3 regions of the Streptomyces sp. NPDC127595 genome follow, and region 1 is predicted to be linked to each of the others. Evidence: riboswitches for the same ligand, from Rfam matches in the RefSeq annotation. Region 1 holds a riboswitch; each other region holds the start of a gene.
The links. A riboswitch is a leader RNA that binds a small molecule or an ion and turns the genes downstream of it on or off. The one in region 1 is predicted to bind thiamine pyrophosphate.
Positions count from the first base shown of each region.

Region 2: another riboswitch for thiamine pyrophosphate. It lies ahead of thiC (phosphomethylpyrimidine synthase ThiC); the one in region 1 lies ahead of thiO (glycine oxidase ThiO).
Region 3: another riboswitch for thiamine pyrophosphate. It lies ahead of ACFVKT_RS14670 (thiamine ABC transporter substrate binding subunit); the one in region 1 lies ahead of thiO (glycine oxidase ThiO).

Region 1 covers NZ_JBHXWK010000013.1:164,789-169,229, reverse strand. Annotated here, with positions in the region: gene pknB (Stk1 family PASTA domain-containing Ser/Thr kinase) at 1-30, opposite strand, end outside; gene ACFVKT_RS33500 (thiazole synthase) at 290-1,084, opposite strand; gene thiS (sulfur carrier protein ThiS) at 1,088-1,300, opposite strand; gene thiO (glycine oxidase ThiO) at 1,297-2,484, opposite strand; TPP riboswitch at 2,481-2,595, opposite strand; gene ACFVKT_RS33485 (hypothetical protein) at 2,648-3,046, shown strand; gene ACFVKT_RS33480 (NAD(P)/FAD-dependent oxidoreductase) at 3,142-4,311, shown strand.
Region 2 covers NZ_JBHXWK010000003.1:425,339-429,779, forward strand. Annotated here, with positions in the region: gene ACFVKT_RS12940 (SsgA family sporulation/cell division regulator) at 1-63, shown strand, start outside; gene ACFVKT_RS12945 (YibE/F family protein) at 169-1,779, opposite strand; TPP riboswitch at 1,851-2,007, shown strand; gene thiC (phosphomethylpyrimidine synthase ThiC) at 2,000-3,823, shown strand; gene ACFVKT_RS12955 (hypothetical protein) at 4,099-4,441, opposite strand, start outside.
Region 3 covers NZ_JBHXWK010000004.1:109,739-114,179, reverse strand. Annotated here, with positions in the region: gene ACFVKT_RS14685 (nuclear transport factor 2 family protein) at 1-390, opposite strand, end outside; gene ACFVKT_RS14680 (MarR family winged helix-turn-helix transcriptional regulator) at 455-937, shown strand; gene rlmN (23S rRNA (adenine(2503)-C(2))-methyltransferase RlmN) at 995-2,101, shown strand; TPP riboswitch at 2,136-2,254, shown strand; gene ACFVKT_RS14670 (thiamine ABC transporter substrate binding subunit) at 2,334-3,413, shown strand; gene ACFVKT_RS14665 (ABC transporter permease) at 3,389-4,441, shown strand, end outside.

The sequences.
Region 1 (4,441 bases):
GACAAGCGGGTCCTGAAGGGTCGTATCCACGCAGGTGAGTCTACGAGCCACCACTGTCACCCCCACCCGTTCAGCCGATACCGGGTCTGGACTGAAGCCGACCTGTGACGCACACCGCACGTCCACGAGGGCACGCGGCAGCCGCCGAGGGCGGGGTGTCGCACAGCCCGCGAGACACCGGCGGCCGCCGACGGAGGGGACCCCCACGGGAGAACGCACACCTTCCAACGGGGTGGAAACGGGCGGTGCGCGGGCGGGGAAGTCCTGAAGCAGCAACCACGGACGGCAGTCAGAAGGCAGGCCGCTCCGGATCCAGCCGAGCGAGCCCCTCCGCAGGGGAAGACGCCTCGGCGAAGTGCCGCCGAGGAATCCGCCCCGCCCGGTAGGCGAGCCGCCCCGCCTCCACCGCATGCCGCATGCCCTCGGCCATGAGCACGGGCTCCTTGGCCCGGGTCACGGCGGAGGCGAGCATCACCCCCGCACACCCCAGCTCCATCGCGAGCGCGGCATCGGACGCCGTACCGGCCCCCGCGTCCAGAATCACCGGCACGCGCGCGTGCTCCACGATCAGCTGGAAGTTGTGCGGGTTCCGGATCCCGAGCCCGGACCCGATCGGCGACCCCAGTGGCATGATCGCGGCGCACCCGACGTCTTCGAGTTTCCGCGCGAGCACAGGGTCGTCGTTCGTGTACGGCAGCACGGTGAACCCGTCGTCCACCAGCGTCTCCGCCGCGTCGAGCAGCTCGATCGGATCGGGCAGCAGCGTGCGCTCGTCGGCGATGACCTCCAGCTTGATCACGTCGGTGCCCAGCGCCTCGCGCGCGAGGCGGGCGGTCAGTACGGCCTCGCCCGCGGTGAAGCAGCCCGCCGTGTTCGGCAGCACCCGGATGCCGAGCCGGTCGAGGACGGACAGCACCGAACCGTGCACGTAAGCGTTTACGCGCCGCATCGCGACCGTCGTCAGCTCCGTGCCGGAGGCGACGAGCGAGCGCTCCAGGACATCGAGGCTGGGCGCACCCCCCGTACCCATGATCAGACGGGACGAGAAGGACGTACCACCGAGGACGAAGGGATCGTCGGCCATGGGTCAGCCTCCTTGGACGGCGGTGAGGACTTCGACGCGGTCTCCCTCGGAGAGGGAGGTGGAGGACCACTGTCCGCGCGGGACGACGGTTTCGTTGAGCGCGGCGGCGACTCCGGACGGGGCCGGGGTGAGCGCCGCGACGAGGGTGTCGAGAGCGGTGCCGGCGGCGATCCGCTGCCGCTCTCCGTTGACGAAGACGCTGACGAGGATGCTCATGCGGGCTGCTCCGTGCGGGCCGGGCTGAAGCGCTTGGGGGAGAAGGGGCGTGCGACGTCCGGGAGTTCACCGGTGGTCAGGACGTGCGCCATCGCGTCACCGGTGACGGGGGTCAGCAGGACGCCGTTGCGGTAGTGCCCGGTCGCCAGGAGGAGCCCGTCGAGCTCGGTCGGACCGAGCAGCGGCGCGTTGTCGGGCGAGGCGGGGCGCAGTCCGGCGCGCGTCTCGGTGAGCGGCAGCTCGGTGATCCCGGGGACCAGCTCATGGGCGTCGCGCAGCAGCTCGTACACGCCGCCCGCGGTCACCGTCGTGTCCCAGCCCAGCTCCTCGCTGGTCGCGCCGACGACGAGCTCGCCGTTCTCGCGCGGCACCAGGTAGACGTGGCTGCCGCGGACGACGGCACGCACGGTGCGGCTGAGGAAGGGCGCGTACGGCCGGGGCACGGTCAGCCGCAGCACCTGCCCCTTCACGGGGCGCACGGGTGGCAGCACGGCCTCGGGAACGCCCGCGAGGCGTCCGCTGAGGCTGCCCGCGGCGAGGACCAGCTGCCCGGCCGACAGCTTGGTGCCGTCCGCGGTGACGACTCCCTGGGCCCGGTTCCGTACCACGCCCAGGCGCTCGGCCCACGTCCGGCGGAACACCACTCCGGCCCGCTCGCACGCCGTGACCAGGGCCTTCGCGAGCCGGCGCGGATCGACCTGGTGGTCGCCGTCGACCCGCAGCCCGCCCCGCACGCCGGGCGCGAGCATCGGCTCCAGGCGGCGGCACTCACGGCCGCTGAGCCACTCCGAGTCGAGCCCCGACTGACGTTGCAGGGTGTGCAGTTCGCGAAGGTGGGCGCGGTCGTCGGCGTCCAGTGCGACGGCCAGGGTGCCGCAGCGGCGGTAGCCGAGGTCCTGCCCCGTCGCCTCGGTGAGCTCGGCGACGAAGTCCGGGTAGCGGTGCGCGGAGTCGAGGTTGAGGCTCAGCAGGGTCTGCTCGCCGTAGTGCAGCTCTGTGACGGCGGCGAGCATGCCGGCCGCGACCTGCGCGGCACCGCCGCCGGGCTCCGGGTCCACCACCGTGGTCGTCAGCCCGCGCTGCGCGGCCCGCCAGGCCGTCACCAGCCCGATGATTCCGCCCCCGATGACCAGGACATCTGTGGTGCCTGAAGTGTGGGATGTGTCTGATGGCGTACGCGACATGGGCGTCCAGCTCCTCCCTTCGCCGGCATGACCCGGATCAGGTTCGTACGGTCGGAGGCCGTTCCAGCCTCCCTCTCAGCCCGGTGCGTCCGGACTCCCGCGAGTGCTTTACGTTGGCCAGCCTAGCTCGCTGCCGTATGTCTCAGTAAGGGAGCCTCCGTCCATGGCCCGTTCGCTCGACGGTCTCGTCCTGTCCCCGGTCGCCGACCAGGCGCCGGGTCAGGTGGGTACCCGCACCCGTTTCACGTACCACGAGCAGGACGGCGAGATCTGGGCCGAGTACGCGGGCGGCGACGTCGTACGCGGCCATCTCCTGGGTACCCGCGAGGGTGACCGCCTCGACTTCCGGTACGTACAGCTGAAGCGCGACGGCAGCACCTCCTCGGGGCACTGCGTGTCCCGCGTGACGGAGCTGCCCGACGGGCGCGTGCGCCTGGAGGAGACCTGGGAGTGGGAGTCACAGCGGGGCAGCGGGACCAGCGTCGTGGAGGAGGTCGCGCCGGGTGACGCGGAGCAGGTCAGGACGGGCGGTGTGGAGCAGGTCACTGAGCACGCCACCTGACTGACGAATTGTCAGCTGTCTATGGTGATCAGGTGACCGAGAAGACGCAGGTTCAGGAGCGGACGGTACGGCAGGTCGTCGTCGTGGGCGCGGGCATGGCGGGCGTACAGACCGCGGTCGCCCTGCGGGAACAGGGCTTCACCGGCGGCGTGACGCTGATCGGGGCGGAGCCGCACCAGCCGTACGACCGGCCACCGCTGTCCAAGGCCGTACTGCTCGGCAAGGCCGAGGGCTCCGCCTTCGACCTCGACTTCGAGGCACTGGGCATCGACCTGCGGCTCGGGCGCGAGGCGCTCGGCGTACGCCCCGGGGACCACGAACTGGACACGGCCGCGGGGCCGGTGCCGTACGACGCCCTGGTCATCGCGACGGGCGCGGAACCGATCCGGCTGCCGGGCGCGGAGGGCGTGCCCGGGGTTCATCTGCTGCGCACCCTGGACGACGCCGAACGGCTGCGTCCCGTGCTCGCCCAGCAGCACGACATCGTGGTGGTGGGGGCGGGCTGGATCGGCGCCGAGTTCGCCACCGCGGCGCGTGAGGCGGGGTGCGTGGTGACCGTCATCGAGGCGGCCGACCGGCCGCTCGCCGGGGCGCTGCCCGCCGAGGTGGCCGCCCCGATGGCCGCCTGGTACGCGGACAGCGGGGCCACATTGCGCACCCACGCGCGCGTGGAGCGCGTCGAGCCCGGCGCGGTGGTGCTGGACGACGGCTCCCGGGTGCCCGCGGGCGCCGTGGTCGTCGGCATCGGAGCGCGCCCCGCCACCGCCTGGCTCAGCGGCTCCGGCATCGAGCTCGGCGCCCACCGCGAGGTCGTGGCCGACGACCATCTGCGCACCTCGGTGCCGGACGTCTACGCGGTCGGCGACTGCGCCTCCTTCCCTTCGGGAAGGTACGAGGACCGCCTTCTGGTCCACCACTGGGACAACGCCCTCCAGGGCCCGCGCACGGTGGCGGCGAACATCATCGGCGAGTCCCCAATGGCGTACGACCCCGTCCCGTACTTCTGGTCCGAGCAGTTCGGCCGCTTCGTCCAGTACGTCGGCCACCACGCCCCCGCGGACACCACCGTCTGGCGCGGTGACCCGTCCGGCGCCGCCTGGACGGTCTGCTGGCTGCACGACGGCCGCCTGGTCGCCCTCCTCGCGGTCGGCCGGCCGAGGGACCTGGCCCAGGGCCGGAAACTCATCGAGGCGGGCACTCCGATGGACCCGGAGCTGCTGTCGGACCCTTCGCGGCCGCTGAAGACGGCGACGCTGACGCCTTAGGCGGGGCTGGTTCGCCGTGGGCGGAACCGGCGCCGGGAACCGCTGCCTGGCGGGCGGTCCGCCGTGCGGTGACCTGGTCGTGACGGGCGGTCCGGCCATGCGGTGACCGGGTTCTGACGGGCGATCCCGC
Region 2 (4,441 bases), on a different contig from region 1:
TTCGACGCCCACCTCGACGAGGCGCTGGACCGCATCCTGGCGGAGGAACAGAGCGCGGGCTGAACGCCGCCTCACCCCCCAAGTGGAGTAACGCTTCCTCTCAACTGGCCCCGCGCACAGGGAGGGGGCCGCACGGCACGCTTCAAGTGCCCTGGGCGCCACGTGACTTCAGTGCTTGCGGCGGCGGCCCTTCCCGCCGCGCACCGGCGTCCTGGCGGCCCCCACGGGCTCCACAGGTGCGTCGGGGGCCCCGGCCCCGGGCCGGCCGGCCGGAGTCCCCGTGCGGTCGGCCGAGACGACCAGGGCGGCCAGTGCGGTGGTGACGGGCACGGAGGCGACCAGGCCGATCGATCCGACCAGGGTGCGCACGATCTCCTCGGCGACCAGTTCGCTGTTGGCGACTGAGCCGATGCTGCTCTGCGCGATCGAGAAGAGCAGCAGGAGGGGCAGCGCCGCACCCGCGTAAGCCAGGACGAGCGTGTTGACGACCGAGGCGATGTGGTCGCGGCCGATGCGGATGCCCGCGCGGTACAGCCCCCGCCAGCCCATCGCCGGATTCGCCTCGTGCAGCTCCCAGACCGCGGAGGTCTGCGTCACCGTCACGTCGTCGAGCACACCGAGCGAACCGATGATGACGCCGGCGAGCAGCAGACCGCTCATGTCGATGGACGGATACAGGCCGTGGATCAGGCCGGTGTTGTCGTCCGTGTTGCCGGTCAGCGCGGCCCAGTCGATGAACACGGAGCCCAGCAAACCGATCAGCAGCAGCGAGAGCAGGGTGCCGATCACCGCCACCGAGGTCCGCGCCGAGAGGCCATGGCACATGTAGAGGGCGATCAGCATGATGGCGCTGGCCCCGACGACCGCCACGACCAGCGGGTTCGAGCCTTGCAGGATGGCGGGCAGGATGAAGAACGTCAGGATCATGAAGCTGACGGCCAGTGCGACCAGCGCCATGACACCGCGCAGCCGGCCGACCCCCACGACGATCAGCGCGAAGATCCCGGCGAGCACCGCCATCGGGATCCTGCGGTTCACATCGCTGACCGAGTACTGCAGGTCCTTCGGCGCGGAGGGTTCGTACGCGACGACGACCTTCTCGCCCTGGTGCAACTGGCGTGACTGATCAGGCTGGACGATCTCGGTGAACGTACGGCCCTTGTCGCTGCCGGTGTCGACCCGGATCGTCGCCTTCTTGCAGTCGCCCGTCGCCTGCTGCTGTGCCGAGGAGCCCTCGGCGGTGGAGGTGTCGCCGGTCGGGGTCTCCCCCGAGGCGTTCACGGAATCGCAGTCCACCTGGTCGATCTTGGTGACCGTCGCCTGCTGGGTCTGCCGGTCGAAACCGACGCCGGTGCGCTCGTGCCCCGGGGCGCCGCCCGGCCAGAGCACCACGAGCCCCACGACGACCGCGGCGGCGAAGGGGATCAGTACCGCGCCGATGACCTTGCGCAGATGCTTGGAGACGGGGGCGGCGGGGCCATGGCTGTGACTGTGCGAATGGCCGTGGCTGTCGCCCGGCCCCTGTCCACCACCGGGCCCCTGTCCACCACCGGGCCCATGGCCGCCGCCCAGTCCTTGGCCGCCACCGGACCCTTGGCCGCCACCGGACCCCTGCCCACCGCCTGGCCCATGGACGCCACCGGGCCCCTGCCCACCGCCCGGCCCATGGCCGTCGCCGGGGCCTCTGCCGCCGCCCGGGCCGTGCCCGTGGCCGTCGCCGGGGCCATGTCCGTGCGGTGACTCGGACGGCGGAATAGGGGGCTGCTGCATCGTGGTCACCGACCGATCATCGCAAGAACGGAAGGGGCCCACTGTTCAGCGCGCCCGATGTGACGCTAGCGTGGAGGCACCTTTGCACACGCGGGAGCTCGGAGCACCGGGCTGAGAGGGCGCTGACCTTCGTCTTAGCGATGTTTCACATGAAACATCGGCAGACGGAATCCGCTGCGTCGACCGCCGAACCTGTTACCGGGTAATGCCGGCGTAGGGAGTAGGTCTCATGACCAACAAGGACGTAGTAGGCACGCCTGTCTCCAGCCAGACGGACGGGGCCCCATCCCCGTCCCAGAACGACGGAGCTGGGCAGTCCATCGGCTGGCACAAGGCGTACGTCGAGGGTTCGCGCCCCGATCTGCGGGTGCCGGTCCGTCAGGTACACCTCACCAACGGCCAGTCCGTCACGCTGTACGACACCTCCGGTCCGTACACCGATCCGACCGTCGACACCGATGTACGCAGGGGTCTGGCACCGCTGCGCGAGCACTGGATCATCGCCCGCGGTGACACCGAGGAGTACGCGGGCCGCCCGGTCCGTCCCGAGGACGACGGGATCAAGCACACCTCACCGCGCGGGGGCCTCCGTAACCTCGACGCGGTCTTCCCGGGGCGGCCGCGCCAGCCGCGCCGGGGCCGCTCCGGACAGGCCGTCACGCAGCTCGCGTACGCCCGGCGCGGCGAGATCACGCCCGAGATGGAGTTCGTGGCGGTGCGCGAGAACGTCGCCGCCGAGGTCGTACGCGAGGAGATCGCCGCGGGCCGCGCGGTGCTGCCGGTGAACATCAACCACCCGGAGATCGAGCCGATGATCATCGGCAAGCGGTTCCTGGTGAAGGTCAACGCGAACATCGGCAACTCCGCGGTGACCTCCTCCATCGAGGAGGAGGTGGACAAAATGACCTGGGCCACGAAGTGGGGCGCGGATACGGTCATGGACCTGTCCACCGGCCGCAACATCCACACCACCCGCGAGTGGGTCCTGCGCAACTCCCCCGTACCGATCGGCACCGTGCCGCTCTACCAGGCGTTGGAGAAGGTGGACGGCCGCGCCGAGGAGCTGACCTGGGAGATCTACAAGGACACGGTCATCGAGCAGGCCGAGCAGGGCGTGGACTACATGACGGTCCACGCGGGCGTGCGCCTGCCCTACGTACCGCTCACCGCGAACCGCAAGACCGGCATCGTCTCGCGCGGCGGCTCGATCATGGCGGCGTGGTGCCTGGCCCACCACCAGGAGAGTTTCCTCTACGAGAACTTCGAGGAGCTGTGCGAGATCCTCGCGGCGTACGACGTCACGTACTCACTCGGTGACGGGCTGCGGCCGGGGTCGATCGCGGACGCCAACGACGCGGCGCAGTTCGCGGAGTTGAGGACGCTCGGGGAACTCAACACGATCGCGAAGCGTTTCAATGTTCAGACCATGATCGAAGGCCCGGGACATGTCCCGATGCACAAGATCAAGGAGAACATCGACCTTCAGCAGGAGATCTGTGATGAAGCTCCGTTCTATACGCTCGGTCCGCTGACGACGGACGTCGCGCCGGCGTACGACCACATCACCTCCGGCATCGGTGCCGCGATGATCGCCTGGTGGGGCACGGCCATGCTCTGCTATGTCACGCCCAAGGAGCACTTGGGCCTGCCCAACCGTGACGACGTCAAGACGGGCGTCATCACCTACAAGATCGCCGCCCACGCAGCCGACCTCGCCAAGGGGCACCCAGGTGCGCAGGTATGGGACGACGCGCTGTCCGACGCCCGCTTCGAGTTCCGCTGGGAGGACCAGTTCAATCTGGCCCTCGACCCGGACACGGCACGGGAGTTCCACGACGAGACACTCCCGGCCGAGCCCGCCAAGACGGCCCACTTCTGCTCCATGTGCGGGCCGAAGTTCTGCTCCATGAAGATCAGCCACAGCATCACGGAGCAGTTCGGCGGTACGGCGGCTGCGGGGGCCTCCGCCGAGGAGGTCGCCGAGGGAATGCTGCAGAAGTCGAAGGAGTTCGCGGCGAGCGGCAACCGGGTGTATCTGCCCTTGGCCGACTGACGGGAACGCGGGCAGTGCGCCGGAGCTGTGGGGACCGGCCCGGCGCACTGCGCGGTCGCCTGTTGCCCCAGCTGCCCGGCCCGGGTGACCGCGGTACGGCAGCTGGGCCTCGCCTGAGGCCGAGGCCGCCGCGTGGGGCGTACTCAGGCGAACGGATGCGGACTAACGCGCGCGTGAGAAACGTACGCAGCCGACCGGAGACGGGGCCCGTGCCTATGTGGCGCGGGCCCGGTTCCCCGGCACGGGATACTCCCCGACGGTCGGCCGGCCGGGTCCTACTCCGGCTGGTGTTCGGGCCCCCCGAAGTCCGGGCTGGAGAAGTCCGGGCTTGAGTAGCTCGGGCGCGGGCCCGCTGCCGGGCCGCCGTCGGGGCTGCTGAACCCCGGCCGGTTGTAGCCCAGTTGCGGCATGCGGCTCGTCGGTGTCGGCGACGGACGGCCGAATGCTGCCGAGCCCGGGTCCGCGAGAGCCTCCCGGAGGAACGGCATGATGCCGCGCTCCAGAAGGGCCTCGCGCCAGGCTTCCCTGGCCCGGGCGACCTCTTCGTCGAGCTCGCCGCGTGCTCCTGCCAGGAGCGAGGACGAGCCGTTGCGCAGTGCGGTGAGCAGGAGGCCGACC
Region 3 (4,441 bases), on a different contig from region 1:
GTAGTTCCGCTGTCCGGCGATCTTCCCGTCGCGGAAGTCCAGGAAGGTCGCGATGTGGGCCCGAATCGTGTAACCGGCGGGCAGTTCCCCCAAGGGCACTGCAAGCGTGCCGGTCCACACCACCTCGAGGGCCACCTGGCCACCGGCGGCGACCGCGTTGATCACCTCGAACTTCTGCTCGCTGAGGCGCTTCCGGCCGGCTTCCGCCGCCGTGGTCAGCTCGCCCACGCTCCGGCTCGCGCCGTCAGGGAAGAGAACGTTGGGCAGTTCGTGGTGGACCGCGTCCTCGTGGAAGAAGGCGGCGAGCTCCGGGCCGGCGGCGAATCGCGAAACCGCTTCGTGGTAGCGGATGGCCGTGTCGATGTCGGGGTGCTGTTGGAAAGGAGGCATAAAAACAACGCTAGTTGCACAAGCATGATTGCACAACCTTGGTTGTCGAATGCAGGATGTCCTCATGCAGCAACCCGTCGCACCGCAGGACCTGGACACCGGCACGCTCGCGCTCTTCGTCGGCTCCGCCGCCGCTGACCGTATCCAGCAGCAACTCGACGGCCAGGGCTTCGGTGACCTGCGCATCTCCCACGGTTACGTCTTCCAGCACCTCATCGAGGGGCAGCCGACGGTCGGTGAACTGGCCGCCAAGCTCGAGATGACCCAGCAGGGCGCCTCCAAAGCCGTGGCCGACCTCGAACGCCTTGGCTACACCGAACGCGTCCCCGACCCCCGCGACGCCCGCATCCGTCGCATTCGCCTGACCGGCCGGGGCCGCTCGGCGGTGGACGCAGCCCGGCGTGCGCGGAGGGTTCAGGACCGGCGCCTGGCCGAGCGGGTCGGTGAGCAGCGACTGGCCGAGCTCCGGGCGGTGCTTGCTGAACTGCTCGACGAACTGGGCGGCACGGAAGCGGTGCGGCGCCGAGCCGTCAGAGCCCCCCGCTGAGTGCGCGTGACTCGGGCCGCAGGTCACATGAATTTGATCTGCGACACTGGTACGGCCATGCCTAAGCCCGGAGAACTCACATTCGTCGCCCCGCGCGGAGCCAAGAAGCCGCCGCGGCATCTTGCTGATCTCACGCCCGCTGAGCGTAAAGAAGCGGTTGCTGCGATCGGCGAGAAGCCGTTTCGTGCCAAGCAGCTGTCGCAGCACTACTTCGCGCGGTACGCGCACGACCCCGCGGAGTGGACGGACATCCCGGCCGCCTCGCGCGGGAAGCTTCAGGAGGCGTTGCTTCCCGAGCTGATGACGGTCGTGCGGCATCTGTCGACCGACCAGGAGACCACTCGCAAGACCTTGTGGCGGCTCTTCGACGGCACGCTCGTCGAGTCCGTGCTGATGCGGTACCCGGACCGGGTGACCATGTGCATCAGCTCGCAGGCCGGGTGCGGGATGAACTGTCCGTTCTGCGCGACCGGACAGGCCGGGCTCGACCGCAACCTCTCCACCGGCGAGATCGTGCACCAGATCGTCGATGGCATGCGGGCGCTTCGGGACGGCGAGATCCCGGGTGGTCCGTCGCGGCTCAGCAACATCGTCTTCATGGGGATGGGCGAGCCGCTGGCCAACTACAAGAGGGTGGTCGGGGCGATCCGCGCGCTGACCGACCCCGAGCCCGACGGGCTCGGCCTCTCGCAGCGGGGCATCACCGTGTCGACCGTCGGGCTCGTCCCGGCGATCAACCGGTTCTCCGACGAGGGCTTCAAGTGCCGCCTCGCCATCTCCCTGCACGCGCCCGACGACGAGCTGCGCGACACCCTCGTACCCGTGAACACGCGGTGGCAGGTGCGGGAGGTGCTCGACGCCGGCTGGGAGTACGCGGCCAAGTCGGGGCGCCGGCTCTCCATCGAGTACGCGCTGATCAGGGACATCAACGACCAGGCGTGGCGTGGTGACCGGCTCGGGCGGATGCTCAAGGGCAAGCCCGTGCATGTCAATCTCATCCCGCTGAACCCGACGCCGGGTTCGAAGTGGACCGCCTCGCGGCCCGTGGACGAGAAGGCGTTCGTCGAGGCGATCGCGGCCCACGGGGTGCCGGTCACCGTTCGCGACACCCGTGGTCAGGAGATCGACGGGGCGTGCGGACAGCTCGCGGCCACCGAGCGGTAACCTGACTGGGAACAACCGCACAATCCACATCTTCATATTCCGACAGGGGAGCGCCACAGCGCTGAGAGTGCGGTAGCCGGGTCACCGGCGGGCCGCAGACCCTCAGAACCTTGCCCAGGTCATTCTGGGTAGGAAGTTCGGTCAATACTCAAGCTGTTGCGCCCTGCCCGGGGACCCTCAGGGGTTCCCGGGCAGGGCCGCGTCTCTTCCTGGTCATCCCAGGAGGAATTCAGTGAGCAAGAAGAAGACGATCACGGCCGTCGTGGTCGGTCTGGGGCTCGTCACGCTCTCCGCGTGCGGCTCGTCCGACAGCGGGAGCAGTGACGCTGACTCCAAGGCCGTGACCCTCGTCAGCCATGACTCCTTCGCCTACTCCAAGGACGTGCTGAGCGCCTTCGAGAAGGAGTCCGGGTACACGGTCAAGGTCCTCAAGGACGGCGACGCGGGGCAGGCCGTCAACAAGGCGATCCTCACCAAGGACAACCCGCAGGGCGACGTCTTCTTCGGCGTCGACAACACCCTGCTGTCCCGCGCGCTCGACAACGGGCTCTTCCAGTCGTACGACGCCAAGGGCTCGGACCAGATCCTCCCGGAGTACCGGGTCGACGAGGGCAAGCACCGGGTGACGCCCATCGACACCGGCGACATCTGCGTCAACTACGACAAGGCCTACTTCAGCGAGCACAAGCTGACGCCGCCGCAGTCCTTCGACGACCTGATCAAGCCCGAGTACAAGAACCTGCTCGTCACCGAGAACGCCTCCACCTCCTCGCCGGGCCTCGGCTTCCTGCTCGGGACGGCCGCGAAGTACGGCGACGACGGGTGGCAGGACTACTGGACGAAGCTCAAGGCCAACGGCGTCGAGGTCGTCGACGGCTGGGAGCAGGCGTACAACGAGGACTTCTCCGGGTCCGCGGGCGGCAAGAAGGCCAAGGCGGACCGGCCGCTCGTCGTCTCGTACGCCTCCTCGCCGCCTGCCGAGGTCATCTACGCCGACCCGAAGCCGACGACGGCCCCGACCGGCGTCGCGACCGGCACCTGCTTCCGGCAGGTCGAGTACGCGGGGCTGCTGAGCAACGCGAAGAACACCAAGGGCGGCGAGGCGCTCATCGACTTCCTGATCACCAAGAGGTTCCAGGACGACATGCCGCTGAACATGTTCGTCTACCCGGTGGTGGAGGGCGCGAAGGTGCCGGCCGAGTTCACGGAGTTCGGGCCGCAGGCCAAGGACCCCGAGACCATGGCCCCCAGCAAGATCGCCGAGAACCGTGACCAGTGGGTCAAGTCGTGGACCTCACTCGTACTGAAGTGACGCCCCGGGAGCGTAGCGGCTCCCGCAGGCAGTCCCGTCGGGGAAGCGCGGCGCGGCTCGGGCTCATGGCCCTGCCCGTCGCGTTCTTCGGCGTCTTCTTCGCCTACCCCGTGGCGGCGATCGTGGCCCGCGGCCTCAAGGCCAACGGGGTCTGGCAGCTCGGGCGGATCGGGGATGTCCTCGCGCAGTCCGACATCCGGCACGTGCTGTGGTTCACCACCTGGCAGGCGCTCGCCTCGACCGCGCTCACGCTGCTGATCGCACTCCCCGGCGCGTATGTCTTCGCGCGCTTCGATTTCAGGGGCAAGCAAGTGCTCCGGGCGGTGGTGACCGTGCCGTTCGTACTGCCGACGGTCGTCGTCGGCACGGCGTTCCTGGCGCTGGTCGGCCGGGGCGGGCTTCTGGACGAGCTGTGGGGCGTACGGCTGGACACCACTGTCTGGGCGATCCTGCTCGCGCATGTCTTCTTCAACTACGCGGTCGTCGTCCGGACGGTCGGCGGGCTCTGGTCGCAGCTCGACCCGCGTCAGGAGGAGACCGCCCGGATGCTCGGCGCCTCCCGGTTCGCAGCCTGGCGGAAGGTGACGCTGCCGGCCCTGAGCCCGGCCGTGGCCGCCGCCGCGCTGATGGTGTTCCTCTTCACCTTCACCTCCTTCGGTGTGGTGCAGATCCTCGGCGGCCCCACCTTCTCAACCCTCGAAGTCGAGATCTACCGGCAGACCTCGGAGATCTTCGACCTCTCCACGGCCGCGGTGCTGACGATCATCCAGTTCGTGGCGGTCGGCGCGATTCTCGCCGTGCACGCCTGGACCGTACGGCGCCGGGAGACCGCCCTGCGGCTGGTGGCCCCGGAGACGACCGCACGCCGGCCGCGTGGGGCCGGGCAGTGGGCGCTGCTGGCGGGGGTCCTCGCGACCATTGCCGTGCTGCTGGTGCTGCCGCTCGCCGTCCTGGTCCAACGGTCCCTGGACGCGCCCGACTTCGGGTACTACAGGGCACTGACGTCCGACGACAGCGGCATCTTCCTC